One region of the Serratia odorifera genome, then DNA from elsewhere that is predicted to be linked to it. Evidence: predicted binding sites of a transcription regulator. Region 1 holds the regulator's gene; each other region holds the start of a gene.
The links. The regulator Fur, encoded in region 1, represses iron uptake genes when iron is present. The targets are predictions, from matches to a motif close to ATAATAATGAGAACNACTATCAA.
Positions count from the first base shown of each region.

Region 2: a site for Fur is predicted at 3,719-3,741, ahead of ACCC84_RS06425 (isochorismate synthase). Genes of this name have one in related genera too.
Region 3: a site for Fur is predicted at 3,580-3,602, ahead of sufA (Fe-S cluster assembly scaffold SufA). Genes of this name have one in related genera too.
Region 4: a site for Fur is predicted at 2,335-2,357, ahead of fes (enterochelin esterase). Genes of this name have one in related genera too.

Region 1 is NZ_JBGMUT010000005.1:256,261-261,461, forward strand. It holds gene ACCC84_RS15390 (beta-N-acetylhexosaminidase) at 1-2,272, shown strand, start outside; gene fur (ferric iron uptake transcriptional regulator) at 2,473-2,919, opposite strand; gene fldA (flavodoxin FldA) at 3,244-3,783, opposite strand; gene ybfE (LexA regulated protein) at 4,013-4,300, opposite strand; gene ybfF (esterase) at 4,551-5,201, opposite strand, start outside.
Region 2 is NZ_JBGMUT010000002.1:51,662-56,862, forward strand. It holds gene fepG (iron-enterobactin ABC transporter permease) at 1-90, opposite strand, end outside; gene fepD (Fe(3+)-siderophore ABC transporter permease) at 90-1,163, opposite strand; gene entS (enterobactin transporter EntS) at 1,299-2,543, shown strand; gene fepB (Fe2+-enterobactin ABC transporter substrate-binding protein) at 2,622-3,575, opposite strand; gene ACCC84_RS06425 (isochorismate synthase) at 3,778-4,980, shown strand; gene ACCC84_RS06430 ((2,3-dihydroxybenzoyl)adenylate synthase) at 4,986-5,201, shown strand, end outside.
Region 3 is NZ_JBGMUT010000001.1:819,331-824,531, reverse strand. It holds gene sufD (Fe-S cluster assembly protein SufD) at 1-886, opposite strand, end outside; gene sufC (Fe-S cluster assembly ATPase SufC) at 861-1,607, opposite strand; gene sufB (Fe-S cluster assembly protein SufB) at 1,643-3,142, opposite strand; gene sufA (Fe-S cluster assembly scaffold SufA) at 3,157-3,528, opposite strand; gene ACCC84_RS03855 (hypothetical protein) at 4,085-4,489, shown strand; gene ACCC84_RS03850 (MltF family protein) at 4,553-5,201, shown strand, end outside.
Region 4 is NZ_JBGMUT010000002.1:41,739-46,939, forward strand. It holds gene ACCC84_RS06380 (TonB-dependent siderophore receptor) at 1-2,130, opposite strand, end outside; gene fes (enterochelin esterase) at 2,449-3,834, shown strand; gene ACCC84_RS06390 (MbtH family protein) at 3,809-4,015, shown strand; gene ACCC84_RS06395 (enterobactin synthase subunit F) at 4,207-5,201, shown strand, end outside.

The DNA.
Region 1 (5,201 bases):
AATTCCGATCGTGACGGAATATTGGCAACTGTTCAAAACCGACTTCCTGCCGCGCTGGTATGCGACCTCTGGTGACGCCAAACCGAAAATGCTGGCCAATACCGATACCGAAGATCTGGATCAGTTTGTGGCACCGTTTACCGGCGATCAATGGAAACGTACCAAGGACGATAAAAACGTTCTGATGACGCCGGCCTCGCGCTTTGTCAAAAACGCCGAGTTGAAAACCCTGCCGACGGCGTCGTTGCGCGGGCAAATCATCCCGACGCCAATGGACGTCAAGGTTCATGCCCAGGACGTGGATCTGAGCAACGGCGTGGCGCTGGACCTGAGTGCGCTGGCCAAACCGTCGGCGGATGTGGTCAGTGAGCGTTTTACCCTGCTGGGGGTGGCACCGACACGCAGCGGTTATCCGATTAAAACCGACATCAAGCCGAACGCCTTCAAGGGCGACCTGGCGGTGGCAGGCGCCTATCAGTTGCAGATCGGCGCCAAACAGGCGGTGGTGACCGGCTTCGATCAGGCTGGGGTGTTCCATGGCCTGCAATCGATTCTGTCGCTGATCCCGACCACAGGCGACAAGAAAATCGCCACGCTGGATGTTAAAGATGCGCCGCGCTTTGAATACCGTGGCCTGTTCCTCGACGTTGCGCGCAACTTCCACCACAAGGATGCGGTGCTGCGTCTGCTGGATCAGATGGCGGCCTATAAGCTGAACAAGTTCCACTTCCACCTGACCGATGATGAAGGCTGGCGCATCGAGATCCCCGGCCTGCCGGAGCTGACCGAGATCGGCGGCCAACGCTGCCATGACCTGAGCGAAACAACCTGCCTGTTGCCGCAGTACGGTCAGGGGCCAGAGGTTTACGGTGGTTTCTTCAGCCGTCAGGACTATATCGACATCATCAAATACGCCCAGGCACGCCAGATTGAAGTGATCCCGGAGGTCGATATGCCGGCGCACGCGCGTGCGGCGGTGATATCCATGGAAGCGCGTTATAAGAAACTGCTTGCCGAAGGTAAGCAAAAAGAGGCCGAGGAGTTCCGTCTGCTGGATCCTACCGACAGCTCCAATACTACCTCGGTGCAATTCTTCAATCGCCAGAGCTATCTGAACCCGTGCCTGGATTCATCAACCCGCTTTGTCGACAAGGTGATCGGTGAAATTGCCCAAATGCATAAGGAAGCCGGTCAACCGCTGAAAACCTGGCACTTTGGCGGCGATGAAGCCAAGAACATCCGTCTGGGCGCCGGTTATACCGACATCAAACAGCCAGAACCGGGCAAAGGCATGCTCGATCTGAGCAAAGAAGACAAACCGTGGGCCAAGTCGCAGGTTTGCCAACAGATGATCAAGCAGGGCAAGGTTGCCGACATGGAACACTTGCCGAGCTACTTCGGTCAGGAAGTCAGCAAACTGGTTAAAGCGCACGGCATCGACAGAATGCAGGCCTGGCAGGATGGCTTGAAGGATGCCAAAGACGCCAAGGCGTTTGCCACGGCGCGCGTTGGCGTCAACTTCTGGGATACCCTGTACTGGGGCGGGTTCGATTCGGTAAATGACTGGGCCAACAAGGGTTACGAAGTGGTGGTTTCCAACCCCGACTACGTCTATCTGGACTTCCCGTATGAGGTCAATCCAAACGAAAGCGGCTATTACTGGGGCACCCGCTTCAGTGATGAGCGCAAAATATTCAGCTTTGCACCGGATAACATGCCGCAGAACGCTGAAACGTCGGTGGATCGCGATGGCAACTATTTCACCGCCAAGAGCGATAAACCGTGGCCGGGCGCCTATGGCCTTTCCGCCCAGCTGTGGAGTGAAGTGGTGCGCACCGATCCGCAAATGGAATATATGATGTTCCCGCGCTCGCTGTCGGTGGCGGAACGAGCCTGGCACCGTGCCAGCTGGGAACAGGACTATAAGGCAGGTCGAGAATACAAGGGCGGGGAAACCCACTTGGTCGATGACAAAAAGTTGCAGCAGGACTGGCTGCGGTTTGCCAACCTGCTGGGGCAGCGCGAGTTGGGCAAGCTGGATAAAGGCGGGATAAAATACCGCCTGCCGGTGCCAGGTGCGCGGATCGTCAACGGCAAGCTGGAGGCCAATATTGCTTTGCCGGGACTGGCTATCGAGTATTCCACCGACGGTGGCAAACAGTGGCAACGCTATGATGACAGCGCCAAGCCGGCAGTAGCCGGCGAGGTGCAAATTCGCGCGGTCAGCCCTGACGGCAAGCGCTTTAGCCGTGCGGAACCGGTGCAGGCGTAGTGACCAATGCCTCGCTGCGTGTCGGCGGCGGGGCGTTTGGGGTGTGGAGGGGGTAATACCCTGATGAAAGAGGTGGTTTGCCGCTGCATTGTTATCTTTTGTGACATGATTTCCCCGGCGCGTCCGGGGATTTTTTTGCCTGTCTGACAGGCATAAAAAAACCGCCGTCTGGCGGTTCCTTGCTTATTAATGCATCAGCATTATTTTTTGTCGTGCAGCGTATCGTCTTCGCGGCAATCACCGATGGCGCAATGACCGTACAGGTACAGGCTGTGGTTGGTGAGTTTGATGCCGTGCTGTTTGGCAATGTCACGCTGACGCGCTTCGATGGATTCATCGCTGAATTCGATCACTTTGCCGCAGTCCAGGCAAATCAGGTGATCGTGATGGTGCTGCTGAGTCAGTTCGAATACTGATTTGCCGCCTTCGAAATTATGACGGGTGACAATCCCGGCGTCGTCAAATTGGTTCAGTACGCGGTAAACCGTCGCCAGACCAATTTCTTCGCCCATATCAATCAGTTTCTTGTACAAATCTTCCGCACTGACGTGATGGCAAGCCGGATCTTGCAGTACTTCCAGGATTTTGAGTCGCGGAAGCGTGACTTTTAAGCCGGCCTTCTTTAATGCGGTATTGTTGTCAGTCATGCGGATTCAGTCCTGTTACTATGCTAATCAAGTTGAGGCATTTTTGCCTATGGCATCGGTCGGCACAAAGAATTTATTGCGTCTCATTATAGAACCGGTTGACCTAAATGGAAACCGCCGGTTGTTAACAAAGATATATTCGCACCGTTACATGTCACACATGTAACATCTTGATGGGTGGGATAAACCGAACCGCAGTCTACCGTGACGAGGGGGGAAGTTACAATTTTGTAGCTTCTATCGCTTCAATCCGTGATGTCGATAACGGCCCTGCGTTAATCATGCGTCTCGCAGGGCCTTGAACGGCGGGGAAATAACCGCTGCTTAACCTACGATGTCTGCCAGGCTCAGCTCTGCGCTGATTTGCGCCACCCAGCCCTGCACGCGTTCGTCGGTCAGTTCGGGTTGGCGATCTTCGTCAATCGCCAGGCCGATAAAGTGATCGTCGTCTGCCAGACCCTTGGAGGCTTCGAAATGATAGCCTTTGGTTGGCCAGTGGCCGACAATCGCTGCGCCGCGAGGTTCGATGATGTCACGAATGGTCCCCATCGCATCACAGAAATATTCCGCGTAATCTTCCTGATCGCCGCAGCCGAACAGCGCGACCAGTTTGCCATTGAAGTCTATTTCTTCCAGCGTAGGGAAAAAGTCGTCCCAGTCACATTGTGCTTCACCGTAATACCAGGTTGGGATACCGAGCAGCAGAATGTCGAATGCGTCCAGATCTTCTTTGCTGCTTTTGGCAATGTCATGCACCTCAGCCACATCGTCGCCAAAGCTCTGACGAAGAAGTTTTTGGATCATCTTGGCAATGTTTTCGGTATTGCCGGTGTCGCTGCCAAAGAAAATGCCTACGTTAGCCATATCGCGTATAACCTTTAAATTCAATTAATTACAATACTCGACGCCCGGCTTTCGCACCGGTATCGTTTAAAATATCGCCATGGTGAGGAGCCAGCTCCCACCGCTAAACGCGTATCATGCCAGAAATTTGCCCCGGGGTTTTATCGCGTTTATGCGATGCCCGAAGAATAAAATGCGGAGTTGATCCGGCGTCATCCTTAACGCCGCGCCGCGCGTGCGGCTGATAAGATCATTGTTCTGGCTGTTCTTCCGCCAGTTGCGCCAGCAGCATTTGCTCAATGAGCTCGCTGCGACTGATATTACGCTGTTCCGCCAGTTTGTTCAGAGCGTCCACCGCATCCGCGTTGATTTTCAGCTCCACACGCCGCAAACCACGTACTTTATCGCGCCGTAGCTGATTCCGCTTATTGATTCTAAGCTGTTCATCACGGGATAGCGGGTTGGTTTTCGGGCGCCCCGGACGGCGTTCATCTGCGAACAGATCCAGCGTCGTGCGATCCGTTTGTTCTTTTGCCATAGGTAGCGGTACTGCAAGGGAGTTTGCATCAAAAAGCGTTTCACGCTTCCGGACGGTTCGGTTAATACAGTTCAGGTCGATAAAACCTAACCCAAATTTGCCCCCATTCCGGCGTTTTACACCACGCTGGCGACGGCGGCAAAATTATAGCGCGCCATATTACCCCAGCAGATGGAGCAACGACAATGCTTTACTGCGTTGCAAACGCGCTAAGCCGTTATCTTTAGCGCGTTTTTTCGCCAACTGGCCGTCAGGCCTGGTCGATGAAGCGATGAATGGCACGCAGTACCGCATCCGGTTTCTCGGCGTGTACCCAGTGGCCACTGCCAGCCACTTCATACGCCCGTGCCTGCGGGAACTGGCGGGCGATGTCGTCGCGGTAGTCGTTTTTTACGTAAGGCGACAGCCCGCCACGAATAAACAGAATCGGCTGCGGCCAGGCCGGCACCGGTTGCCAGCCAATGATGGTTTCATATTGCTCGATCAGCACCGGCAGGTTGAAACGCCATTCGCCCTGATGGAACGATTTCAGCAGAAACTGAATCACCCCTTCTTCATCCAGCATGGTGCGCATCAGCGCCGCCGCCTGCTGACGCTGAGTCATGCCGGCGGCGCTCACTGCCTGCAAGGCGGCGAAGATTTCATCATGGTGTCGGGTCTGATAAGCCACCGGTGCGATATCGATAACCACCAGTTTGGCAATACGCTCGGGAGCAATCGCCGTCAAGGCCATTGCTGCCTTGCCCCCCATGGAATGGCCGATGACGATGGCACGCTCGATATTCAGGCTGTCCAGCAGCGTAAGCAAATCCTGCGCCATCACCGGATAGTTCATTTCGGCGGCGTGCGGCGAAAGCCCATGGTTGCGTAAATCGACTTTCACCACTGGATGCTGGCGGTG
Region 2 (5,201 bases), on a different contig from region 1:
AGCGAACAGCAGCGCCAGCGGGGTCAGCGTCGCGCGTGACAGGCGGGCAGGGTGCGACGGGCGCATCAGACGGGTAGCATGCAGCGACATCAGCAACTCCTGCGGAACATGTGGCGCTGGCGAACCAGGGCGATCAACACCGGGGCGCCGAGCAATGCGGTTACGATCGAGACCCGCAGTTCGCCGGCCACCAGGAAGCGACCGAGCAAGTCGGCGCCGAGAAGCAGAATGGGGGTCAGTACCAGCGTCCACGGCAGGATCCAGTGCAGTTCCGAACCGGCCAGACGGCGCGCGACGTGCGGCATCATCAGGCCGACGAAGGCGATTGGCCCGACGGCGGCGGTGGCGCTGCCGCACAGCAGGGTGATCGCCAGCAGGCCGAGCAATTGGGTGCGCACGATACCGGTGCCCAGCGCGGTGGCCAGTTCGCTACCCATGCTCAGGCTGTTGAGCGCCTTGGTCATCCACAGGGCGATCAGCGTACCGAGCACAATTGGCAGGGTGACGGTGCGTACCACCTGCATGTTCTGGATATCCAGCGAACCGGCCTGCCAGAAGCGCAGTTGATCGAACGTTTGAGGGTTGAGCAGCGCAATGCCGGAGGTCATGCCTTCCAGCACCGCGCCGAGCGCGACGCCTGCCAGCGTCAGGCGAATCGGGTTCAATGTACTACGCCCCAGCGCGCCGACCAGCGCCACCAAGAGCGTCGCGCCCAGCGCGCCGGCAAAGGCGAACCACAGGTATTGGTCGATGTCGGCGGCGCCAAACAGCGTAATGCCGAGCACCACGGCAAAGCCGGCACCGGCATTAACGCCGAGAATGCCAGGGTCGGCCAGCGGGTTGCGCGTCAGGGTTTGCATCAGCGCGCCGGCCAGCCCGAGCGCGATACCGGCCAACAGCCCCACCAGCGTGCGCGGCAGTCGTGCATTGGTGACGATCGTGCAGTCGACGCCGCTGCATTGGCCATTGAGGGCCTGCAGCACGGTGGTGAAGGGAATTGGCTTTGCGCCCAGCGACAGGCTGAGCGCCATCATCAGCAATAGCGTCAGTAATGCCAGTACCAGGCCGTACAGCCTGCGGCGGAAAGCGCGTGTGGTGCCGAATATCAGGCGCTCCTGCGAGGGATGTGAGGAGTGCGAACCATTGTGTGTAAGCCGGAACATGGCAACCCATTATTCAATTGAATATAAATGATATTTATTATCATTATTGATTGTATTCATCTATGGTAGCATGACTCGCTGGCGCAATGCAGCAGCAAGCACGCAATCCCTTTTAAAAGTTGTGGTGATAGACAAATGAGTAAGCCCTCGATTTTGCTTGATTTTGGTCTGCTCAAGACCAATCGGGCGTTCCGTGCCGTGTTCTGCGCACGTTTTATTTCCATTTTGGCGTTGGGATTGATGGCCATCGCGATACCGGTGCAGATTCAGGCGTTGACCGGCTCAACGCTGCTGGTCGGTCTGGCGGTTACCTTGGCCGGCAGCGGCATGTTTGCCGGGCTGTTGATGGGCGGTGTACTGGCGGATCGCTACGAACGCCGTCGCCTGATCCTGTTTGCGCGTTCAACCTGTGGCATCGGCTTTGTCGGCATGTGCATCAATGCCGCATTGCCAACCCCATCGCTGGTGGCGATCTATCTGTTATCGGTGTGGGATGGCTTCTTTGGCGCCGTCGGCGTGACGGCGCTGCTGGCTGCGACACCGGCGTTGGTTGGGCGGGAAAACATTGTCCAGGCCGGCGCCATCAGTATGCTGACGGTGCGTTTTGGATCGATCCTGTCGCCGGCGGTGGGCGGGTTGGTGATAGCCCATGCCGGCGTGGCGTGGAACTACGGTCTGGCAGCGTTGGGCACCTTGCTGACGCTGATGCCACTGCTACGTCTGCCGCAGCTGATGCCGCCGCCACAGCCGCGCGAGCACCCGCTGAAAGCGCTGGCAGGTGGCTTTGCCTTTCTGTTCCAGAATAAAGTGATCGGTATGGTGGCGCTGATCGGCGCGCTGCTGACCATGGCCAGTGCGGTGCGTATCCTCTACCCGGCGCTGGCGGGCGACTGGCTGGTCGGCGCTTCCAGCCTGGGCCTGATGTATGCGGCGGTACCGCTCGGCGCGGCGATTGGCGCCTTTACCAGCGGTCGGGTGGCGCATCTGGCACGGCCTGGCTGGATGATGCTGATGACTGCGATAGCGGCGTTCGTCGCCATTGGTTTGTTTGGTTTGATGCCGTGGTACGGGGCGGCGCTGGCGTGCCTGGTGGCATTCGGTTACCTGAGCGCGGTGAATTCGCTGCTGCAATACGGGCTGATCCAGAGCCTGACGCCGGACGCCTTCCTCGGGCGCATCAATGGGCTGTGGACCGCGCAGAACGTGGTGGGTGATGCCCTGGGCGCGTTGCTGCTGGGGGCGATGGGAGCGTATATGTTGCCGGCGATGACCTCGACCAGCTTTGGCTTTGGCGCCGCGGTGCTCGGCGTGCTGCTGGTGTTCGCCATGCGTGGATTACGTCTGGTGACGCTCGACAAACCGCAGGTGACGCAAGCCTGATGTCAGCGAGCTCAAGCTGCGCCGGATAGCCCGAATAGCCTGACGGCAAGGCGATTCGGGCGCTACCCGCCAGTCTGGCTAACGTGAGTGGATGAACAGTTTTTCTAATCGCGTCAGCAAGTTGCTGGCGCTGTAGTAATCCAGACGAAAGGTATCATTGCCCAGCGCGTAGACCCGCTTGTTTTGCACCGCAGGCAGGTGCGTCAGGAAGGTATTTGCCATCAAGCGCTCGGCGTCGCCGTCATCGTTGGCGAACAGCAACAGCGTTTGGCCGTTAAGACTACCCGCCAGATTTTCCCCGCTCAGTTGAATAATGTCCTTGCGCACGCCCTGGCTGGTGCTGCCGTGGACGTTGGACGGTGGCTGTGCCAGCGTGAAGCCCAGTTGTTGCAGCATTTCACCCTGCGATGACTCGGCGGTCCACAGGTTGGCGGCCTTGCCGTCGTGGCGAAACACCAATGCGCTGACCGGCTGCGGCGGCAAGGTCATCCGCTGTTTCAGCGCTTGCTCGCGCGCGGCGAAATCGGCGGTCAGCTTGGCAGCCTCGGCGTCGCGCCCGGTGGCATAGCCCAGGTCTGTAGCCAGTTGCTGCCAGCTTTTGTCATCATAATTGACCACCAGCACCGGCGCGATGGCCGATAACTGATCGTATAAGCGCAGGGCGGAATCGCCGCCGGTGGCGGACATCACGATCAGATCCGGCGCTTCGCCGGCTATCGCTTCGGCGTTGGGTTCGCCGATATACAGGCGTTTGACACCGCGCTGTGCGGCGATATCCCCCCATTGCCGGAAGAAGCCTTGTTGGTCGGCCAGCTTACCGTTGGGGCTGGTGGCGCCACTGGCGATCACCGGCGCGCCAATCGCCAGCAGGGTACCGGTGACCGTAACGCTGGTCGAGACAATGCGCGTTGGTGCCTGTGAGAGAGTGACGACGCCATGGGCAGTGTCAATGGTGCGCGGCCACTGGGGAGAGGCGGCGTGCGCAGCGGTGAAGGCGAATAAGGCCAGCCCCAAAAGCAGGATATTCTTCATGTCGGCGTGTTCCTGTCGATTAAATACTAATGCTTATCATTTATCTAGCTAATGCCACACTGTTTATACCATGATTGTGATGGGAAAGAAGTGTTTACGTTTATTGACATAGTAAAATCCGGAGGGTAATTTAGCGCCCGTAAACATAAATGATAATCATTATTATATTGGTTATTATTAGCAAACAATAGAGGGCGTACCGATGGATACAGCCATGAATGGTGCCAAAAACATGCAATCGCACAGCAGTGAAGGGGGTTACCTACCGCCGGATCTCGCTGCCGGTTTCTTTTTCACTTCTCCTTTCCGCAGCCTGAGCACTCAGGGGTGTTTTGCCAAAGTCAGTTTGCCGGCGGTGGGTGGCGACGACGTGAACGGCGAATTTCAGCAGGTGGTGCGCCATGCCTTTGACGAAGCTCGGCTGGCGGGCATCAAGCAGCCGGTGCTGTGTGGCGCCATCCCGTTCGATACCCGACAGCCGTCGTCGTTGTTTATCCCTCGCCAAACCCGCTGGTTCGATCGTAATGCCTTTATGGCCGCGCAAGGGATAGAGCACGCTGCGGCACCGGATATCGCGCATAAAACCGAAGTGCCGGCACAGGCAGCATTTATGCAAATGGTCAGCGATGCGGTGACGGCAACCCGTGCAGGCACGCTGGATAAGGTGGTGCTGTCGCGCCTGTTGGAGATTGAAACCTGCCAGCCGGTCGATCGCCATGCGCTGATGACGCGCATCATTGCGCAGAACCCGAACGGTTTTCACTTCCACGTACCGCTGGCAGACGGCGCATTGCTGGGAGCCAGCCCCGAGCTGCTGCTGCGTAAGACCGGCGCGCAATTTTATTCCAATCCGCTGGCCGGCTCCGCCCGCCGCGAGGCCGATCCACAGCGCGATCGCGAGGTCAGCCAGCAGTTACTGAGCTCCACTAAAGACCATAAAGAGCACCGTTTTGTTACCGAAGGCATGCGCGCAGCGTTAAGCGGCCGTTGCCGTTACCTGCATATTCCCAACGCGCCGGAACTGTTGAGTACCACGACGCTGTGGCACCTGTCGACGCCGATTGACGGCGAAGTGGATCCGCGGCAGGAAAACGCGCTGTCGCTGGCCTGTCTGCTGCATCCGACGCCGGCGCTGTGCGGCACGCCGACCCGGGTGGCGCGTGACCTGATTGCCGAGCTGGAGCCGTTTGATCGCGGCGTATTTGGCGGCATCGTTGGCTGGTGTGACGCCGAGGGCAACGGTGAATGGGTGGTGACCATCCGCTGCGGAACCGTCAGCGGCAATCAGGTACGCCTATTTGCCGGTGCCGGCATTGTGCAGGACTCTTCACCAGAGTCCGAATGGCATGAAACCGGCACCAAGCTCAGCACCATTCTGCGCGCCTTTGGCCTGAATCAAGGATAAGAAACATGAGCATTGCTTTTACGCCCTGGCCGGAGGTCTTTGCCCGGCGTTATCGTGAGCGCGGTTATTGGCTTGATCTGCCCCTGACCGACATCCTCGCCCGCCAGGCTGATAACGACGATATCGCGTTGGTGGATGCGGTCGCCAGCCTCAGCTATCGCCAATTGCACCAGCGGTCGGATCGTCTGGCGGCGGCACTGCTGCGCCGTGGCGTACAACCC
Region 3 (5,201 bases), on a different contig from region 1:
TGTGCTCCAGATAGGTGCGCGTATCACACACCTCCTTGCCTATCGGCAAGATCAGGCTGTTGATCGCCAGGTTGCTGCCTTCGCCGTTAAGCTGGGCGCTGGTGTTGTGACGCGTCAGCCCGGCGCCAAGCAGGAAGCTGTCACTCTTCACCCGCGCGTCGCGGCCGATCACCAGATCGTTATGCGAGAAGTGGTAGCTCGGCTGGCTTTCAAACGCCAGTTTACTGTGCTGCAGTTCTGCGTTGTCGCCGACGTTGGCCGTCAGGCGTGCGCCAGTAAAATGGGCTCGTTCGTTCAGGCTGACGTAATGTTCGATAACGCTGGCCTGTGCGCCGCGTGCGATGTCCAGATGGTGGCGATGGTGAACGGTATTGATTTCCCCTGCTTCGCCGCGACCGCTGCTGATGTGCAGCAGATACAGCGGGCGTACGCCGACTTTACCGGCCGGCAGGCGAATCAGGCTGGTTTCCTGCGCCAGGCTTTCGGTCAGATGCAGGAAAATTTCCGGCTGAATCGGCTCCGGCAGCGTCTGCGGGCTCGCATAACTCGCCACCTCAAACTGATAGTCGCCCAGATCGGCGTCACTCAGCTGCGCGCTGTAACGGCCGTCGACAAACACCAGGCGATAGGCATCAATGTCCAGCGCCAGCGCATCACGCTGCGCAGCGGTGATGTCGCTGACGATCGGAGCGACGAACTGCCGTTCGAGCAGCCCTTCCAGCGGCGTGTACTTCCAGTTTTCATGCTTGCGCGTCGGCCAGCCCAGTCGTAACGCCTGCTGCCAGTGTGCCAGGGCATAGGCCGATTGTTCGCCGCCGTGCGCTTCAAACAGGCTGTAGAGCGTTTGCAGTGCACGAGAATTATTGTTGGTCGGAAAGCCAGCCATAGCCCTGCTCCTCCAACTGTTTCACCAGAGAGAAATCACCAGATTTAACGATGCGCCCCTGAGAAAGTACGTGAACGTAGTCCGGTTTGATGTAATCCAGAATACGCTGATAGTGCGTCACGATGATAAACGCCCGTTTGCCGTCACGCAGCGAATTGACGCCGTTGGCGACGATTTTCAACGCGTCGATGTCCAGCCCGGAGTCGGTTTCATCCAGAATGCACAGATCCGGCTCCAACGCCGCCATTTGCAAAATGTCATTGCGTTTTTTCTCGCCGCCGGAAAACCCGACGTTGACCGAGCGCGTCAGCAGGTCGGCCGGCATATTCAGCAGTGCAATCTTCTCTTCGATAAAATCGGCAAAATCGAAACGGTCCAGCGGCTCCAGGCCCCGGTATTTGCGCACCGCGTTCACCGAGGTTTGCAGAAAGAAATGATTGCTGACGCCGGGGATCTCCACCGGGTACTGGAAGGCCAGAAACACGCCTTCACCGGCGCGATCTTCCGGATCCAGTGCCAGTAAATCCTTGCCTTTGAACATGACTTCGCCGGCGGTGACCTCGTATTCCTCGCGTCCCGCCAGCGTAGCAGAGAGCGTACTTTTGCCAGAGCCGTTTGGCCCCATGATGGCGTGAACCTCACCCGGCTTGATATCCAGGCTCAGGCCCTTGAGGATCTCACTGCCTTCCGCGCTGACTTTCAACTCTTTGATACTTAACATGCTGTGTCCTCTGGTGGCGTTTTTCCGCCCAAATATTAACCGACGCTGTGTTCCAGGCTGATTGCCAGAAGTTTTTGTGCCTCGACCGCGAATTCCAGCGGCAGCTCGGAGAATACATCCTTACAAAAACCGTTGACGATCATTGAAATAGCATCGTCTTCGCTGATGCCACGCTGCAGGCAATAGAACAGTTGGTCGTCACCGATCTTCGAGGTGGTGGCTTCATGTTCCAGTTGTGCGCTGTTATTGCGTGCCTCAACGTACGGGAAGGTATGCGCCCCGCTGTCGGGACCGATCAGCATCGAATCGCACTGGGTAAAGTTGCGCGCGTTTTCTGCCCCCGGCAGGATTTTGACCAGACCGCGATAGGTATTTTCGCTGTGACCGGCGGAAATGCCCTTGGCAATAATGGTTGATTTGGTGTTTTTGCCAATGTGGATCATTTTGGTGCCGGTGTCTGCCTGCTGGTGACCGCTGGTCAGCGCGACCGAGAAGAATTCACCGATCGAATTGTCCCCCTGCAAGATCACGCTCGGATATTTCCAGGTGATGGCCGAGCCGGTTTCCGACTGGGTCCAGGACATTTTCGAATTGGCCCCTTCACACAAGGCACGCTTGGTGACGAAGTTGAGAATACCGCCCTTGCTGTCGCCGCCGGAGAACCAGTTCTGCACCGTCGAATACTTCACTTCGGCATCTTTATGCAGTATCACTTCCACCACCGCCGCATGCAGCTGATAGCTGTCGCGTACCGGGGCGGAGCAGCCTTCGATATAGCTGACGTAGCTACCTTCGTCGGCGATCAGAATGGTTCGTTCGAACTGGCCGGTTTTGGCGGCGTTGATGCGGAAGTAGGTAGACAGCTCCATCGGGCAACGCACCCCTTTCGGCACGTAGACAAATGTGCCATCAGAGGCCACCGCCGCGTTGAGTGCGGCAAAAAAGTTATCGTTGGAGGGCACGACGCGCCCAAGATATTTACGCACCAGATCCGGGTATTCCTGAATCGCCTCACCGAACGAACAGAAAATCACCCCGCTTTCGGCCAGTTTTTCGCGATAGGTGGTCGCCACGGAGACCGAGTCAAAGATGGCGTCCACCGCCACTTCACTGCCCTCACGCACCGGCACGCCCAACTGGTTGAACGCCAGCTCCACTTCGCTGGTCAGATAGCTGTTTTCCGCCAGTTGGGCGCCTGGCTGCTGTTCCGCTCCCGGCTGTGAACCGCAGGCGTCATCACAGCTGCCGCAGGACGGCGCCGAATAATAACTGTAATCCTGATAGTTCAGCCGGTCGTAATTGGCTTTCAGCCAGTGCGGCTCTTCCATTTGCAACCACGCGCGATAGGCTTCCAGCCGAAACTCCAGCATCCACTCAGGTTCGTTGCGCTTGGCCGAGATGGCGCGAACCACCTCTTCGTTAATGCCGGTGGCCAACTCGTCGGTAGCCACCTGGGTAAAGAAGCCTTCCTTGTAACGACCTTCACTGACCCAAGCCTGTACATCATTTGGTACTTCTACATTGCTTCGTGTCATGTTGATTACATCGCTCAAACGCCAAAACTCTCGCCACACCCACAGGCATGTTGAGCTTTAGGGTTGTTGAATTTGAATATCTGATTCAGCCCTTCGCGGACAAAATCGACCGTCGTGCCATCGATAAAGGGCATCGCTTTCAGCGGCACGTAAAGCTTTGCGCCGTCGCGCTCAAACAGCAGGTCATCGCCTGCCGGTTCTCGGGTCAGATCCAGCACATAGGCAAACCCGGCGCAGCCGGACTGTTTCACCCCGAGCTGCAACCCCTTGACCTGCGGATCCTGCTGCATCAGCTTGATGATTTGCTTGACGGCGCTGTCGCTAAGGGAAATGCCTTGCCAGACATTCTCTGCCAACGAGAAAGTACCGACATTTTCTGTTTGCATATGGCCTACCTCATGTTTTCTCTATCACAGCCAAATCAGGCTATATCGACTATGTTAGTGATAATGATTATCACTTCAACCGTTTGTTTTGCGGGGGTATCGGCTGAAAACCCGGTTTTTCACCTCAGCCGATGGAAAGCGCGCTGGAGATTTCGCTGCCTCCACGCACTGGGATGGGGAATGAACCTGTTTATTCATTTGAATTTTAATCACTTTACCCATTACCGTACCGCTCGCCCCGGCGGCGAAAACGCTCAACCACCTCGAGCATTTTTTGCCATTTTAAACATTCATAGAAAATACCTATTTCTGTGACTTGTCTGTCTGAAAAATGCGTTTAACGTTAAATGATGCTGTTTCGCTCCGTTAGCGCGCCGCCCTTCTGTATAAAGTTTAGTCGCTACTGAGTAAATGGGGTCGCTGTGCGCCAAGTAAAGGGTCGAATCACGGTGGTTTTCGACCGCCACAGGCAGGCGAAAAATTTCAACAAGATGATTGATCGTTACGGCACCAATCAATATGATAATGATTATCATTCAGACCATGGTGCGGAACTATGACCATCTCAATAAACGCTTGGCTGCTCGGAAAAATCGATGAGTACAAGTTCAGCATTCGTGATGCAACGGTGGACTTCTTCATGGCGGAAGCCGCCCTAAAGCGCCCGGAATGCAACATCGATAACTTGAAACGCTTCAATGGCATCAGCCTGAACATCGCCAATCTCTGCCTGGAAAACGGCGATGACGAAAGTTACCTGCACGCATTGAGCAAGCTGCATAATCGACTGATCGTGGAAATCAACAATCCGCAGCGTTGTCAGCTGTTCCGTGTGCAAAGCTACCATTTTGCTCGCCATACCCTGACGCTGATCTGCCAGAAATACGCGATGGAAGGCACCTGGGAAAAGGCCAATGCGTTTCAGAAGGATTTCGTCAAGCGGGTACCGTTCCAGTTATAATCTTCCGCCGACGCAAGGCGCAACGACTATACTTGGCACAGGGGTATTGCGTGCGAGGGTGTTATGGCCAGCTTGCGTTATGGCATGCTATTGGCAGTCTGCGGCTGGGTGCTCGCCTTGCCGAGCGCCGCCGCCCCTCCCTTGAAATTGCAAACGCAAATCCAGGTGCACATGGGCGATCTGGACATGATGCAACAACGGCGGATCGTCCGGGTGTTGGTGCCCTACAGCAAGACGTTTTATTTCCTCAGCGCCGATACCACCCAGCGCGGCATGATGGCTGATTTAATGCTGGCGCTGGAAAAGCAGCTCAACCAGCACCACACAAACCCGGCGGACAAGATTCGACTGGTGTTCATTCCCACCGCTCGCGATCGGTTAATCCCGGAACTGCTGGCGGGACGCGGCGATATCATTGCCGCCGACCTGACCATCACGCCACAGCGCCAGGCGCTGGTCGACTTCAGCACGCCATTAGCCAGCCAGGTGCATGAAGTGGTGGTGCGTCACCGCCATGCCCCAGCGGTGAGGTCCTTGACCGCACTGGCTGGCAAAACCGTTTTTGTCAATCCCACCAGCAGCTACTATCAAAGCCTTGAGCAGTTGAACCGGACGCTGAAACAGCAACGGCATCCGCCGGTCGAAATACAACCCGCGCCAGGCAACTTTGAGCCAGAGGATGTGCTGGAAATGCTCAACGCCGGCCTGGTGG
Region 4 (5,201 bases), on a different contig from region 1:
GTCAACGTTTTTGCTCAGCGTATAGGTGGCGCTGGCGCCAACGATGGCATACGGGCTGACCTCTCGGGTTTCCGTGCCGGTGGTCGGTTCCCCTTTATAGTTGTACTTCTTCGGCTTCTGGCGACCGTACCAGGTCAGGGTCGACTGCATCGACAGATCTTCCGTGGCCTGCCAGCTCAGGGTCGAGTTGATGGTGAACTTCGGGATCACCGACAGGTAATCACCGGTGGTTTTGTTCTCGTTCTCGATCATGTAAGTGGCGTTGTTGGTCCAGGCTATGGTATCGCTGACCGGGATGTTCAGCGTACCTTCCAACCCTTGAACTACCGCCTTGGGCACGTTTTCCCAGCGATAGATATCGGTTTTACCGTTGCTGGTCTGGCCGACCGGCGTGTAACCGGCTTCAATCTTGTTGCGGTAGTCGTTACGGAAGTAGGTCACGCCGGCCAGCCAGCCGCCGTTATGGAACTCCAGCCCGATCTCTTTGTTAACGCTGTTTTCCGCTTTCAGGTCATCGTTGCCGACCAGGTAGCAGCCGATGCCCGTGGAACTGTTGGCACAACCCTGACCCTTGCTGTACAACACGTAATTTTCATTGGTCTGGAACAGGTTAGGTGCTTTGTAAGCGCGCGCAATGCCCATTTTCAGCGTGAAGTACTCGCCCAATTCCTGCGACAGGTTGAGCGACGGGCTCCAGTTATCGCCGGAAACCGAGTGACGATCGTAGCGCATGCCTGGCGTCAGCATGGTGGTGTCGGTCAGTTCGATATTGTCTTCGGCAAACAGCGAGAAAATACGCGCAGAAGAGTAGGGGCTACGATCCGCACTGCTGATGCCGTCAATGTCGCCGCCTTGCAGCGCCTGGCTGACTACCGAGCTGCTCTTCATCTTCTGCTGGTTCCACTCGGCACCGAAGGTGGCGGTTTGTGGTACCCACATATCGAAAGGCAGGCTGATTTCACTGTGCAACAGCACATCATCCAGATCGCTGTTGCTATAACCGGCATCACTTTCATTGAAGATCCCCTCGGTACCGCCGGCCAGACCTTCGTTCAAGCGCGAATTACGGGTGTTCTCGTATTGTACGTAGTTGTTGGTGCTGACCCCGTTGTCCCAGGCCCCCTGATATTTCACGGAGTAGGTTTCACGGTACATGCGGTTGGTCTCTTCGCCGTACATGCTTTTTACCAAATTATTGCTATTGGTGTTCTGGGTATCGCCGGCGTACAGGTTGCCCTGACGACCATAGCCGTACTCAAACTCCAGCGATTGCAGGTAGGCGAAATCCCAGTGCAGCAGGGCGTCGATATTTTTGTCGATCACCCCTTCGCGGCCAGCTGGCAGGCTGTCGGAATAAATACCGACGCGCTCGGACTGGTGACCCTGGTTGATATCCCAGGCGTCGGCCTGCGTTTTGCTGTAGCCGCCGAACAGGCGAAAGCTCAGGGTGTCGCTCAGCGGGCCGGAGAGGCTAAAGTCGGTACGTTTGGTGGAACCTTCCTGCTTGTGTTGCGGCACGTTGAAATAGGCATTCAACGCACCGTGCAACTCCTGAGTCTGTTTCTTGGTGATGATGTTGACCACGCCACCCGCCGCGCCATTACCGTAACGCGCCGCCGCCGGGCCGCGCAGCACTTCGATGCGCTCGATCATTTCCGGCGGCACCCAGGCGGTGTCGCCACGGGTGTCACGCTCGCCGCGCCACCCCTGGCGTACCGAGTTGCGGCTTGAGGCCGGCTTGCCGTCGATCAGGATCAGGGTGTTTTCCGGTCCCATGCCGCGGATATCGATCTGGCGGTTGTTACCGCGCTGCCCGCTGGTGGAGTTGCCGGTCAGGTTAACGCCCGGCATGGTGCGGATCAGTTCGTTGATGTCGCGCGCCGGGGGACGTTTTTTGATTTCGGCGGCGGTGATGGTGGAAACACCGGGGGCCTGCAGGTTCTGCTTGGCGGCGGTGACCAGAATGGTGTCTTCGGCGGGTTTTGCCTGATTATTGTTGCCGACGCTGGTGGCTTCCGCTTCCGCTTCGGCGCTGGGGCTGGTTTGCTGTGCGGCATGTGCAATTGCGGACGTGCCTAATCCCAACCCGATGACTGTGGCTAGGGAATAACGAGATAACTTGCGAGTCATTTTTAATTTCCTACCGTGTTGTCGCCCCCGTGCGCCAGCGCTGAAGCCGGCAGGGGGAGCCGGTTGTCGTTTTTATATCGTCATTAATGGTGTGGATCTGACTACGCCGGAGACGCGACCAGCAGCCGATCCGATGCGAATTCAGGTACCCGTCCCTGTTGAAGAATACCTGCCTTCTTTACGAGCCTTTACACACTATTGCAAATGAAAATAATTATCAATAGTATTCGTTCTACCGTTCGTTTGCATTCGGGAGAGCGTCAGCCGCTATCCGCTGCTGCCTCACCCGTTATGCCAACTACCAAGTGAGTGGGTGTCTTGAAAACTGAACAGCAGTCAGCAAGCAGTACGTTATTAGCAAGCAAACAAGCAGGGAGCCATGGCTGGTGGCTGGAGATTGCCCGACGCGGTACGCCGCTGGTGGAGCCGAGCGACAATGGCCGATGGAAGGTAACGTTTTTGTGGCGCGATCCCCAGGGATGCGAGATGACTTCAGCCCACCAGCGCGTCTGGATCAACATCAATTGCCTGACCGATCACCATCAGCCGAATCCGCCGCAGAGTCTGCAACGCCTGAGCGGCAGCGACGTATGGTACTGGCAAACCGAATTGAGCGCCGACTGGCGCGGCAGCTACTGTTTTATTCCCTGTCTGGATCATCGCCCGCTGCGGGCAGAGGGCGGCGATGCGTACGCCATGATGCACGCGATGCGCCACTGGTGGCATCAGGTATTTGCCAGTGCCACGCACGATCTGTTGAATCCCTACCGTTCCTGGTGCAGTGCCGGCGGCAATGTGGTTTCCGGGCTGCATATGCCGTCAGCGCCGCCGCAGTCGGCCTGGCACGATTTCGACAATTATGAGGTAGCCAGCGCCCGCTGCGTGCCGGCGCCGCCGGCGCGTCTGCAGCGTCATACCTGGCATAGCCAGCGTCTCGGCAATAGCCGTAACGTCTGGGTCTACACCACCGGCGACAGCAACCCGGCGCAGCGGCCGCTGGCGATATTGCTCGACGGTCAGTTTTGGGCGCAGCAGATGCCGGTCTGGGATCCGCTGATGAAACTGACGCAGCAGGGCCAGTTGCCGGCCGCGGTATATGTGCTGATCGACATTATCGATTTGCCGCACCGCAGTCGCGAGCTTGGCTGCAATTCGCAGTTCTGGCTGGCGTTGCAGGAAGAGCTGATGCCGCAGCTGGCCGAATGGGCGCCGCACCGCGCGGATGCCGCCAGTACCGTGGTTGCCGGTCAGAGTTTTGGCGGTCTTGCTTCCCTGTATGCCGGGTTGAACTGGCCACAGCGTTTTGGTGCGGTGATCAGCCAGTCCGGTTCTTTCTGGTGGCCGCGACGCGATATGTTGCAACTGCCTACGCCGCCGGAAGACGCCTGCTGGCTGACTCGCCAGGTTGAAAGCGGCCTCGGCAATCATGGCGCGCTGAAGGTGTTTATGGAGGCTGGCGTGCATGAACCGCTGGTGCATCAGGTCAGCGGCCAGATGGCGACGCTGCTGAGCCAGGCTGGGCATCGGGTGCAGTATCGGGCGGTGGCCGGCGGCCACGACGCGCTGTGCTGGCGCGGCGGCCTGCTCGACGGTTTGCAGGCCCACTGGCGCGAGCCGTTTGTCACCGGCCATCAGGCCACACCAATTGCCACTTCTGGGATGATGCAAGGAGCCCGTGATGGAAACCCTCAACCCGTTCGATGATCCACAACAATGCTGCCTGATCGTGCGCAACGCCGAACAGCAATACAGCCTATGGCCGGATTTCTGCGCACTGCCGCCCGGCTGGAACAGCGTATTCGGCCCGGCACCGCGCGCGCAGTGCGTCAGCTGGCTGGAAGATAATTGGCAGGACATGCGGCCCGCATCACAGCGTCAGGCGTGACGGGCTGATGCCCGTCGTATCACGGGCTGCCTGCCGGCGTTGCCCCGTTCAGCGACAGTTTGCATCTGGATAAGGATGGCTTTCATTGCCGTCTCGATGCTGCCCGCAGTCGTCAGGGTATACCAACCATAGGAATCAGTACGGTGTCAGAAACATCAACTTTACCGGCCGACCACGCGCTGTGCGTCGACATGCCGTTGGTCGCGGCGCAACCGGGTATTTGGGTTGCCGATCAGATTTCACCGCATGGCAATGCCTATGCGGTAGCGCATTATATTGAGCTTAACGGCGAGCTGGACCCGAACTGTCTGCTGCGCGCCATCGCATTGGGATTGAACGAAGTGGACACCCTGCGACTGCGTTTTGACGAGTGCGACGGGGTACCGCGGCAATCGTTTGATGCGGGCATGGCGATTGACGCGCCGGAATATCTCGATCTGACCGCTTCGGCGGATCCCGCCGCCGCTGCCACAGCGCTGATGCAGCGCGATCTTGCCGGCGAACTGCGCGTCAGCAGTGGAAAACCACTGTATCGTCACCTGCTGATGCGGGTGGCAGAGCGCCGCTGGTACTGGTATCAGCGCTATCACCACCTGCTGGTGGATGGCTTTAGCTTTACCGCCATTGCCCGGCGCATCGCCAATATCTATAGCCGTTTGCGCCATGACCAACCGCTGGAACCTACGCCGTTTACGCCATTTGGTGATGTGGTGGCTGAATACCAGGCTTACCGTCAGTCTGCCGGCTGGCAGCGTGATGCCGATTTCTGGCGTAATAAGGCGCGCCAACTGCCGCCGGCGGCCACGCTGTGCGCGCAACCGCTGGCGGGGCAGGTGCCGACCACCCGCATTCATCGTCTGAGTCAGATCTGCACGGCGGCGGCGTTCGCGCCGCTGGTGGATGCCGGGCGCGAGCAACAGCTGAATGCGGCGGATATGGCGATCGCCCTGTTGGCGCTGTGGGTGTCGCGCCTTAGCGGTCAGCCGAGCTTCAGCGCCGGATTTATCTTTATGCGCCGTACCGGCTCGGCCGCGTTGTGCGCCACCGGGCCGGTGATTAACGTCTTGCCGATGGAACTGCACCTCGATCCGCAAGCCACCTTGGCGGATGCGGCGGCGAAAATCAGTCGCGAACTGAAAACGCTGCGTCGTCACCAGCGTTATGACGCGGAGCAGGTACAGCGCGA